Linked DNA regions of Pelobacter seleniigenes DSM 18267. The protein of the gene in region 1 binds, or shares a complex with, the protein of each later gene. Links are inferred from orthologs where the notes say so. Each region holds a gene or a part of one and is shown in the gene's direction. Other genes may lie near its edges.

Region 1 (6,250 bases):
TCAGCTTGATAGCAAAAACTTATCCGCGACGTGATTTTCCCCGTGCAAGCTAAATTCAATGATGATGCATTGCTCGTGTCCCGTACGGTTAGTTCTCTATCCCAATTCCGATCATTTTTGCCGCTGTCTACGTTCTGCCTTCTCGGCTTAGCCCAAACCAGGCCTGCGGCGGCACGCCTTGACAGCAACAAAAATGACTCAAAATTAATTCAAATAACTAACCAAACGGAACACTAGGAGTGGTCGGTCAGGACGATGGGCCGCGCTATTGTAGGTGTTCGGAGATCCTTCGGCGAAGGGCTTGAATCCCGCAGTCTGGCCCCGGATCGGGGCGGGCGGTGCCGAGCTGGTTTTGAAATACCGGCACCCTTGCTTTTTTTAGAAAAAGCATTATACTGACGTATTTGTTTCCTTGCTGGGTGCCAGAATTCTCTGAGCACCCTCTTTGCATTATAAAAACTCTTCTTTTTGGGGATGCACATCAATGACTCTCAAAGATCGATTGACTCAAGATATGAAAGAGGCGATGAAGGCCAAGCAGCCTGAACGCCTTGGAACGATACGGCAACTGCGCGGGGCAATCAAAAATAAAGAAATCGAGCTGCAGAAAGAACTTGATGATGATGGCGTGATCGCTGTTGTCAGTACTCTGGTCAAGCAACGGCGGGAGTCGGCGCAGATGTATGCGGACAACGGACGCCCTGAACTGGCTGCCAAGGAAGAGGCTGAGCTGGCCGTGCTGCAGGAATACCTGCCCGCCCAATTGGGTGAGGAGGAGATTCGTGAATTGGTCAAGGCGGCGATTGCCGAGGTCGGGGCCACCTCGATCAAGGATCTGGGCAAGGTGATGCCACTGGTCATGGGGCGCACCAAAGGAGCTGCTGACGGCAAGGTCGTGAACCAGCTGGTGCGGGAACATTTGGCCGGTTAAGGCTGATTCGCGGAGCTGATCTTGGCAGTGGTCGATATCTCAATACTGGTGGTTCTGGCCTTTTTCATCCTGAAAGGAATATTCCGGGGATTGTTGAAAGAGGTCTGTTCTCTGCTTGGCCTGGTGCTGGGCGGAGTTTTTGCCTTCAGCTTTTATTTGCCTCTCGCTCAGGTTCTGCAGGATCACTTTAATCTGCCTGCCCAGCTCTGTGTCTGGATCTCTTTTCTGGTTATCTTCCTGGCCATTGTGATTGTGTTCGGGGTGATCGGGTTCGTTCTCCATCGTTTTATCAAGGTGGTTTTTCTGGGCGGGTTCAATCGTCTGCTCGGAGCCGTGTTCGGGATCATTCAGGGGGTGGTGATTTTGTCCCTGATCCTGCTGGCGCTTGGTTCCTCCATTGCCCCTGAATTTACCCGCGACCTGGTCGGTCGTTCGCAGCTGGCTCCACCGTTTATGAAACTCGGGGATTCGATTCTGAGCGGGGGTCGGGACTTGATCGAGCATTGAGCTGATAATGATTTGTTCCGAGAATGCACTGCAGAGGCTCGAATACCCACAGTTGAAACGCCTCCTGGCTGGACAGACCCAGTCTGAACCGGGCTGCCGAGAAGCTGCAGCACTGCTGCCGCTGGCTGATTTGGGACAAGTTGTCGCAGCGCTTGACGAGGTGGATGAAGCGGCTCTGCTGCTCTGCACGGGCCAGGCCCCGACGCTTGGCGGGTGCTGGGCGTTGGAGGAGATTCTAGCCGCCGGGCAAGCCGCCGGACGGCTGATTGCCGCCGAGGATCTGCTCAAGATCGGTCAGTCTCTGCTGGTGATGGCGGACTGCCGGCACTGGTTCGGACAGCAGCCGGAGGCGCCGGCACTGAGCGCCTGGGCCGAGCGGATTGAAATCCCTGCCGAGCTGCAACGGCGCCTGCGTGATTCCATCGGCAGCCGGGGAGAACTGCTTGACAGTGCTTCCTTTGAACTTGGTGACCTGCGCTACCGGATCCGCCAGCTGCGGCAGCGGATCAAGCAGCAGCTCGATCAGTTGTTGACCGATGAGCACAGTGGCAGCTGTTTCCAGGAACGGCTGGTGACCATTCGCAACGGCCGCTACGTGGTGCCGCTGAAAAGCGATTGCCGCGGCCGGGTCAAGGGCTTTGTTCAGGATGAGTCGGCCAGCGGACAAACCCTCTACCTGGAGCCGGCCAAGGTTTTTGAAGGGAACAACCAGCTCCAGCAGCTGCTACGGGAAGAACAGCGGGAAGAGCGCCGTATTCTCCTGCAGCTGGCTGATCTGGTGCGACGGGAGAGTTCGCAACTGCTGCTCAATCAGCAGAGCCTGGCGCGGATCGATCTGCGCTTTGCCGCCGCGCGGCTGTCCCGCGCTTACCAGGGCTGCCGACCGGAGCTGAGCGACGAATCGCTGATTGAGCTTAAGCAGGTCAGGCATCCCTTGCTCTTGGAAAAGGACGGACGTTTTGACCCGGCCGCTGCGGTAGCCATCGATCTGCTGATCCCGGAGGATTGTCATGCGCTGGTGATCAGCGGGCCGAACACGGGCGGCAAGTCGGTTGCCTTGAAGACCTTGGGGTTGCTGCTGTTGATGCTCCGCTCCGGGCTGCATATCCCCTGCCACCCGGACAGCCGGGTTCATCCGTATCAGCAGCTTCATGTCGATATCGGTGATGAGCAGAGTATCGCCCAGAGTATTTCGACATTTTCCGGGCATCTGTTGAAGATTCGCGAGATCCTCGCCGCGGCCGATGCTGAAACCCTGGTCCTGCTTGACGAAGCCGGCTCCGGGACCGATCCGGCCGAGGGCGCCGCGCTGGTGCAGGCGGTGGTCGATCAGCTGGGCCGGCAGGGCGCCAAGACGTTGCTGACGACTCACCTGGGGCAATTGAAGCTGTTTGCCCACAGCCGGCCCGGCATCAATAATGCGGCGGTCGAGTTTGATCCGGAAACCTTGCTGCCGACTTACCGGATCCGCTATGGCATTCCGGGGGCCAGTAGTGCGTTGACCACCGCGCGGCGGCTGGGATTGCCGCGAGAGGTTCTTGATCATGCCGCGGCTTATCTGGGGAGTCAGGAACTGGATCAAAATGCTCTGTTGGTCCGTTTGAACGAACGGCAACAGGAACTGGACCAGGAACTCGACCAGCTGCGGCAGGCTCGGCTGCAGGCGGAGACGACCCAGGAATTGCGCAAGCAGCAATTGCAGCGGCTCAAGGCAGAACGCCGGAAAATTCTCGATCGGGCCAGTGGCCAGGCTGAGGAGCTGATCCGCACCACCGAGGCCCGGCTCAAACAGCTGCGCAAGCGTCAGCCGGGAACGGTCGCTCCGCAGCAGGCGGTCAGTGACCGCGAACAATTGAGCGAAGCCCGGGACGCGTTGCAGCCGTTTCGCCCCCGGCGCAAGCTGTCCACCGTGGTCCCGGAACAGCTTCAGGTTGGTGAACTGGTGAAAATCGTCGCTCTTGGCTGCACCGCCCGGGTGGTCAAGGCCGGTACTGGCAGCATTGAGTTGGATGTCAGTGGCAAGCGGATGCGCCAACCGTTACGGGCCTTGGAACAATTTTCTCCGCGGCGCTTTGTCGAGGCCCAGACCGCCTCCGGGCAGGTGACCCGCAAAGTGGCCGAGCGCCAGGTCAGTTCGCAGCTCAAGCTGGTCGGTCAGCGGGTCGATGATGCCCTGTTGCAGCTGGGACGTTTTATTGACGACGCCCTGCTTTACAATCTGCAGCAGGTCGAAATCGTGCATGGTTCAGGCACTGGGCGCTTGCGGCGGGCGGTCAGGGAATATCTGGCCGGAGAGGCCGGGGTGGTGGCATTTTATGCGGCCCCGGCGGAACAGGGCGGGGAAAATATTACCATCGCTGAATTGAACGGACGATGACGGGACAGATTTCGGAAACCAAGATCGGTGAAGTGCGGGAGCGGACAGATATTGTCGAGCTGGTATCGCAATATGTCAGCCTCAAACGATCGGGGGCCAACCATATGGGCTTGTGCCCCTTCCATTCGGAAAAGTCGCCGTCCTTCAGCGTCAATGCTGCGCGGCAGTTTTTTCATTGTTTCGGCTGCGGAGTCGGGGGCGATGTCTTCTCCTTTCTGATGAGAATCGAAGGACTGGCCTTTCCCGATGCGGTTCGGCGGCTGGCCGATCGGGTTGGTATCGAGTTGGAAGAGAAAAGCCTCTCCCCCGAAGAGGAACTGCAGCGTCAACAGCGTGATCGACTGTTTCAGGTCAACGACGTCGCCGCGGAATATTTTCACCAGCTGCTGATGGAGCATCCGGCCGGTGAGCCGGCCCGGCGCTACCTGAAAGAGCGTGGTTATGGTCGTAAGGCCGCGGGCGAATATCAGCTCGGTTACGCCTTGGACAGTTGGGATGATTTGCGTCAGCACCTGGAAAAAAAGGGCTTGGCCGCGGAAGACATCCGTACCCTCGGCCTGATCCGGCCGAGCAAACAGGATCGCGGTGATTATGATCTGTTTCGTGGCCGGCTGATTTTCCCGATTCATGATCTCAATGGTCGGGTGGTTGCCTTTGCCGGGCGGGTGCTGGATGACACTAAACCAAAATACATGAACTCGCCGGAATCACCGATTTACCACAAAGGGAAGGTGCTGTTCGGTCTTTATCAGGCGCGCCAGGCCATGCGCCAGAGCGGTGAAGTTCTGCTGGTCGAAGGCTATTTCGACCAGCTGGCCCTGCAACGGGCAGGCTTTCCCCAGGTGGTCGCCACCTGTGGTACGGCTTTGACCGTGGATCATGCTCATATTCTCAAGCGTTACGTGCAGCGGGCGATGTTGCTGTTTGATCAGGATGCTGCCGGCCGCCAGGCGACTTTCAAGGCGATGGGTGTCTTGCAGGAAGAGGGTGTTCCGGCCATGGTCATTGAACTGCCGAGCGGGGACGATCCCGATTCTTTTTTGCAGCGGCAGGGGGGAGATGCTTTTCAGACCCGACTTGCCGCCGCACGGCCGGCCATGGACATGTTCATGGACGACCGGCTGGCCGAAGCGGGCGACGGGGTCGAGTTCAAAGCTCGTGCCGCAGAGCAGATTGTTGAACGGATCAGCGCCCTGAGCAGTGAGCTGGAGCAGGATCTCTACCTGAAAAAGCTGGCTGAGCGCAGTGGCATCGAGCTGGACTTGCTGAAACAGATCAGAATCCGCTGCCAGCAGCGGGTTGCACAGCGCCCCGTGCCCCGAAGCGTACCGGCGCATCGCCCCGCCGAGCGGTACGAGGCGGTTCCGCCGCCACCGGAGTATGCCTTGCCGGAACCGCCGCCGGAGCTGTCAGCGGAACCGAGGTGGCAGCAGCAGCGCCCGCGCCAGACGCCCGCGCCGGGTCCCATGCTCAGCAGAATTGAGCAAACTTTGCTGAGTTTATTGATTCAGAACCTGGTGCCGGCTGAAAGTATCGCCGCGGCCGGTGGTGCGAGTCTGTTCAATCATCCGGATGCGGTTGCGGTTGCGGAACAGGTTCTGGCCCTGGCTGGAGAGCATCCGGTGGAGATCAGTGTTTTGCAGGAGCGTCTGAACGACGCGCAGAGCACTCTGGTTCAGCGGCTGATCAAGTTAGACAAGGAACAGTTTGCGGAAAGCAGTGAGCATCTCTTCAAGGATTGTCTGGCTGCGATCAAGCGCGACCAGCGCAAACAGCAGCGCGAAGAGTTGCTAGGCCGGATCCGGCAATTGGAACAGGACGGCCGATACGAGCAGATGAAAGATTTACTCGAGGAGTTTAAAAATCTTAAGTAGCGGTTACACTTAACAATGGAGTGAGGCACCGGACGCAGTCCGGTGCCGCTTGATGAGTTTCGACTCCGCCAGCGGTTGTCCGATAACGGTCTGAAAATCAATGATATTGTGCGGAGGCGTCTTGGGTACGCCGCGCAGACAACGATGATGCATTGAGATTGACCATGACGGAAGCCATTGCTCAGAGTCGGAGCTCAGGCACCACAAAAAGGACTGCATAAAAAGCAGGGGAGATCAGGTCATAATGGCAAAAAAGACAAATCAGGAAGAGGTTCAACAGCTTATTGACATAGGCAAGGAAAAGGGTTTCCTGACCTATGATGAGGTCAATGACATGCTGCCGGCCAATATGGTGTCTTCTGAGCAACTTGAAGATGTCATGAGCATGTTCGGCGAGATGGATATCGAGATCGTTGATTCTGACAGTAAGGTCAGTTCCTCCAAAGATGAAGATCTGGATGACGAGGATGAGGGCGAGGTCGAACTTGAAGCGGGAACTCTCGGCAGGACCAGTGACCCGGTCAGAATGTATCTGCGCGAAATGGGGCAGGTTGCGCTGCT
Region 2 (4,577 bases), on another replicon or contig:
GGTTCGGCGGGACTTTCTCCATGAAGAATTATGCCCACACCAAGCAGATAGGCAAGTTGAAGGCCGAGGAAATCAAGCAGCGCGGCTTCGCCAACCTGTTCACCGCCTGCCCCGGCTGTGCGATGAACCTGACCGACGCCAACCTGACCGAAGGCAATCGGCTGCAGACCACCCACCCGGTGGTGGAGATTTACGAGCGCTCCATTAAACGGGCGCAAAAGGCCCGGAAAAAAGCTTAGCTGCCGGCAACCGGCCTGCTGAGCCTTCATCTGGCAATAACCATCGGCCGGGTTCGGCGGGGAGGAAACTTCCCGCCGGACCCGGCACTTCTTCTCTCTTCTTTATTCTCCTCATGTCGTGCTCTTGTGCAAGGCGACGACCCTACGGTTTGCCCCTGCTCGGGGGAACAGAAAAAAACGCTCCACTCTGCTAAAATAAACCATCGTGAACGCTTACCAGTGACATTGACGGGGAGGACCTATGGCGGAGACCATGACAGGAGCATGTCTGTGCGGGGCGGTGCAATATCAATTGAATCAGCCGGTCAAGGCGGTGGCCAACTGTCATTGCAATACCTGCAAGAAAATATCCGGGGCGGCGTTTCAGACCGTGGTCATTGTTGACCGCGATGCTTTTGAGATCACGGCCGGAAAAGAGATCCTCAGCAGCTATCAGATGACCGAGAATGCCCGCAAACATTTCTGTCGCAACTGCGGCTCGGCCGTCTATGTCCTGCATAAAAAATTCCCGGCCAGTTGCCTGCTACAGCTCGGCTCCTTGAGCGACCCGACAGCCGTGCAACCAACCATCAACGTTTTCTGCGAAACGATGCTGCCCTGGGTCAAAGATATTACGGCACTTCCCTCCTTCGACCAGCGGCCGGAAAAGGGGAACGCCTAACAGGCTGTTGAAAAACTATCTGCGTTGCAATTACTGCGTTAAAAATAGCCTCAAAATGCTCATTTACTGAATGTAAACTGTGCTTCTTCGGCAATTTTTGCCTTGTACTTACTGCCTCGAAAACGTTTTTCAACACCCTGCTAAGTGGACGCAGGCCTGCCGTTCAGCAGCCGCAGCCACAGTTGTGGCAAACCTTGCGGTGGGCGTCTTCGGGCCGAATGGTTTCCGGGGCAAAGGCCAACCTGCTGACGCCTTTGCGAATGTCGGCAAGCAGCTCACAGTCTGTGCTGGCGCCGATGATGTGCCCCAGGCATGGGGTGCCGCTGCCCGGTTCGGATGAGCGCAGGCGCACGGCATTCAACAGGTCACCGTAGCCACGCACATCGACGCCGGTTTCCGCTTCTCCGGCAAAGCTGACGCCGACCCCGGCCAGCCTGAATTCCGCGTCCAGTTCGGTGGCCAGAGCCGCCAGCTCCTCACTGCAGATGGCGTAGCGCCAAGCGCTGGTAAAGTTTCTGCGATACAGAATAATGGTAATTTCTTTGGTCATCAGTCCTCTCGGGGCAGGAGCTTCAGCTCCGCTCAGTCCGGCACGGCCCCCCGGCCGGAGTCAGGATCATTTGCGTTTGCCCAGGGCCAGACGCGGGAACAGGGTGCGTTTGGTCAGCGCTGGCAGATAGGTTTCATTCACAAAGCGCATATCTTCGATGGTGTAGAATGCGTTCGGGTTATATTTTTTAATAATCGCGAGAATCTTAGCCAGATTTTTCCGCTTGGCGATGGTGAAAATCAGCTTGACCGGGCCTGACTCACCCAGTGCGTCGACGCTGGTGACCCCGTATCCGGCCTGCCAGAGAACATTGACCAGCTCATCCGCCTCTTTGCGGGTGATCACCCGGATCAGCATATTGCCGATGGCAATTCTCTCTTCCAGCGCGACTCCGACGTAGTTTCCGGCTGCAAAACCCAGCGCAAAGGCGACATAGGTCTGCCAGGAGTTGAGGTTCTGCATGACCTGGGTTACGGCCAGCAACCAGATCAACGACTCGAAAAAGCCCAGGATTGCAGCAAAGTTTTTAAGCCCCTTGGAAACGAATATAATCCTCAGGGTGCCGATGGAGACATCGATGATCCGCGCCAGAAAGACCAGCAGCGGAAGTATCAGCAGCGGGAAGTACGGGTTATTGGTCAAAAAAGTCATGATTTTCTGCCTCTTGTCAAAAACAGCGCTTGCTGGAATTGGTCATGCTGTTGTGAAATGTTAACAAAAGGATACAGGTATAAACGGTTTTTTTTTGAATGCAACTGTTTTCTCTGCCACGCTGAATGTCGGGGACCCTTCTTTTCGGTGGCCAGGGGCAAGTGCCACAAGAGCCTGTGAGGCGCGTATCCGTTTGCGAGTTAATGAAGTATTTTTCAGCGGCTTTTTGTTTCCGTACCGGCGCAACTCTGCTATCTTTTCCCCTCACCACGATTGATTGGAAAGAGGTCTATGTCGGAACATCATACCCATCGTTTGCCACCGCAGAACCTGGAAGCGGAAATGTCCGTGCTCGGCGGCGTGTTGCTTGAAAATGAAGCCCTGAGTCGAGCGCTGGAGTTTCTTACTGTCAGCGATTTTTATCGCGAAAGCCATCGTAAAATTTTCGGGGCTCTACTGGCTCTTTCGGAAAAAAATGAGCCCGCCGACTTGGTAACCCTGACCGCGGCCCTCAAGGACCGGGGGGAACTGGACGATGTCGGCGGCAGTACCTATCTGGCGACCCTGGTCGATTATGTCCCTACTGCGGCCAACATCGCCTACTACTGCAAACTGGTCAAGGAAAAGTCGGTTGCACGGAAGTTAATCGAGGTCTCCACGGATATTGCCACCCGGGGGTACGAGGGCGGCGATATGGAAGAAATTCTCGACCATGCGGAGAAATCGATCTTTGAGATCTCCGAAAACCGTATTCGGCCATCCTATTACCCCGTTCGCGACATTCTCAAGGATACCTTCAAGTCGATCGAGAAGCTCTATGAGCGGAAGGAGCTGGTGACCGGGGTGCCGACCGGCTATCACGATATGGATAAAATGACCGCCGGTTTGCAGCCGAGTGACCTGATCATTCTGGCCGGGCGCCCCTCCATGGGGAAGACCGCCTTTGCCCTGAACCTGCTGGAAAATGCCACCACCCACTCAGAAAAGCCGGTGACCGCGGCGATCTTCTCCCTGGAGATGAGCAAGGAACAGCTGGTTCAGCGGCTGCTCTGTTCCATCGCAAGGGTGGATGCCGGTCGCTTGCGGACCGGCCACCTCGGCGAGTCGGACTGGCCAAAATTGACCATGGCTGCGGGGCAGTTGACCGAGGCGCAGATCTTTATTGATGATACCCCGGCCATCACCGTCCTTGAACTGCGCTCCAAGGCCCGGCGCCTGAAGGCTGAACACGGACTGGGGCTGATCATCGTCGACTACCTGCAGTTGATGCGTGGCAGTAATCCGGAAAGTCGGCAGCAGGAAATCTCGGAAATCTCGCGGTCTCTGAAGGCCCTGGCCAAGGAACTGGACCTGCCGGTGGTGGCCTTGTCGCAGTTGAACCGCTCTTTGGAGAGCCGGACCGACAAGCGACCGATGATGGCCGACTTGCGTGAATCCGGTGCTATCGAGCAGGATGCCGACGTGATCATGTTTGTCTATCGTGACGCGGTCTATTGTGATGACTGCAAAAGCCGTGAGAAGACCTGTGATAAAGGGCATGACAAAGATGCCGAAATCATCATCGGCAAACAGCGGAACGGCCCCATCGGCACTGTTCATCTGACCTTCCGCGGTGAATTCACCCGCTTCGAGAACCAGGCGAAACGGGAAGAGGGATACTGAGCCCCCCAAGGGAGCTCAGATTTCAGATCATAAATTTCAAATCCCGCTCCCCACTGGGGGGGGGCGGGTTACTCACCGTTGCCGCGTTTGACCGGGATGTTCAGAGTGGTGATCTTTTTGCGCAGGGTGTTGCGGTTGATGCCGAGAATCTCTGCGGTGCGGACCTGGTTGCCCTTGGCTTTTTTGAGGACGATGTTGATCAGCGGCCGCTCGACCTGATGCAGAACCATCTCGTAGAGATTATTCATTTCCAGCAGGTTCATCTGGACCAGCGAATTTTCCAGCTTCCGTGAAACCAGTGCTTCCAGTGATTCGTCCTGACTCTGGACTTTTTCTTCCGTATTGATCAGCCCGGGAAAGTCGGATGGCGTCAGGACGTGGTTGGGAGAGAGCAGGGCGGCGCGTTTGATGACATTTTCCAACTCCCTGACGTTCCCCGGCCAGTGGTAGGCCTGGAGCATTTTGATCGCTTCCGGACTGCACTCCATGGCATCGATGCCGAGATCCTGTTTGGCGCGCTGCAGAAAGAACTCGGCCAGCATCGGAATGTCGTCCTGTCTTTTTCGTAGCGGTGGCAGGCTGATGGGAACCACGTTCAGGCGATAGTAGAGATCTTCCCGAAATTGCTTCTGCTTGACCAGCTCGGCGATGTCCTGATTGGTGGCTGCAACAATCCGCACATCCACCCTGATCGTCTGGCTACCCCCGGTTCTGGTGATCTCTTTCTCCTGCAACACCCGCAACAGTTTGGCCTGCAGTTCCAGCGGCATATCGCCGATCTCGTCAAGGAACAGGGTACCGCCGTCGGCCTGCT

Evidence for each region. The genes of interacting proteins can lie anywhere in the genome.
Region 2: the proteins of dnaG (region 1) and dnaB are in contact, whole or in part, in a crystal structure (PDB 2R6A), measured with the Geobacillus stearothermophilus proteins. The link is inferred for Pelobacter seleniigenes DSM 18267 from one-to-one orthologs. Residues at the interface, in WP_049624496.1 of Geobacillus stearothermophilus: Lys456, Leu457, Leu458, Pro459, Ala460, Asn463, Ala464, Leu467, Leu535, Leu536, Ile537, Ala538, Gln544, Glu545, Asp548, Tyr549, His552; in WP_033016901.1 of Geobacillus stearothermophilus: Ser13, Glu15, Ala16, Gln18, Glu91, Leu92, Asp94, Ala95, Val96, Pro97, Thr98, Ala99, Ala100, Asn101, Tyr104, Tyr105, Ile108.

Annotation. Positions count from the first base shown.
Region 1 is NZ_JOMG01000002.1:2,643,387-2,649,636, forward strand. Bases 3,251-6,250 are described here. They hold dnaG (DNA primase), read left to right. Parts: upstream 3,251-3,811; coding sequence 3,812-5,689; downstream 5,690-6,250. Other genes in these bases: N909_RS0114890 (endonuclease MutS2), read left to right, coding at 3,251-3,815; rpoD (RNA polymerase sigma factor RpoD), read left to right, coding at 5,934-6,250. Outside these bases: N909_RS0114880 (GatB/YqeY domain-containing protein), read left to right, coding at 485-931; N909_RS0114885 (CvpA family protein), read left to right, coding at 959-1,438; more of N909_RS0114890, read left to right, coding at 1,446-3,250. UniProt on the Escherichia coli protein: RNA polymerase that catalyzes the synthesis of short RNA molecules used as primers for DNA polymerase during DNA replication.
Region 2 is NZ_JOMG01000001.1:239,584-244,160, reverse strand. Bases 1,626-4,577 are described here. They hold dnaB (replicative DNA helicase), read left to right. Parts: upstream 1,626-2,392; coding sequence 2,393-3,763; downstream 3,764-4,577. Other genes in these bases: ntrC (nitrogen regulation protein NR(I)), read right to left, coding at 3,832-4,577; N909_RS0101055 (DUF2179 domain-containing protein), read right to left, coding at 1,626-2,101. Outside these bases: N909_RS0101070 ((Fe-S)-binding protein), read left to right, coding at 1-239; N909_RS0101065 (GFA family protein), read left to right, coding at 481-900; N909_RS0101060 (hypothetical protein), read right to left, coding at 1,064-1,450; more of N909_RS0101055, read right to left, coding at 1,517-1,625. UniProt on the Escherichia coli protein: The main replicative DNA helicase, it participates in initiation and elongation during chromosome replication. Travels ahead of the DNA replisome, separating dsDNA into templates for DNA synthesis.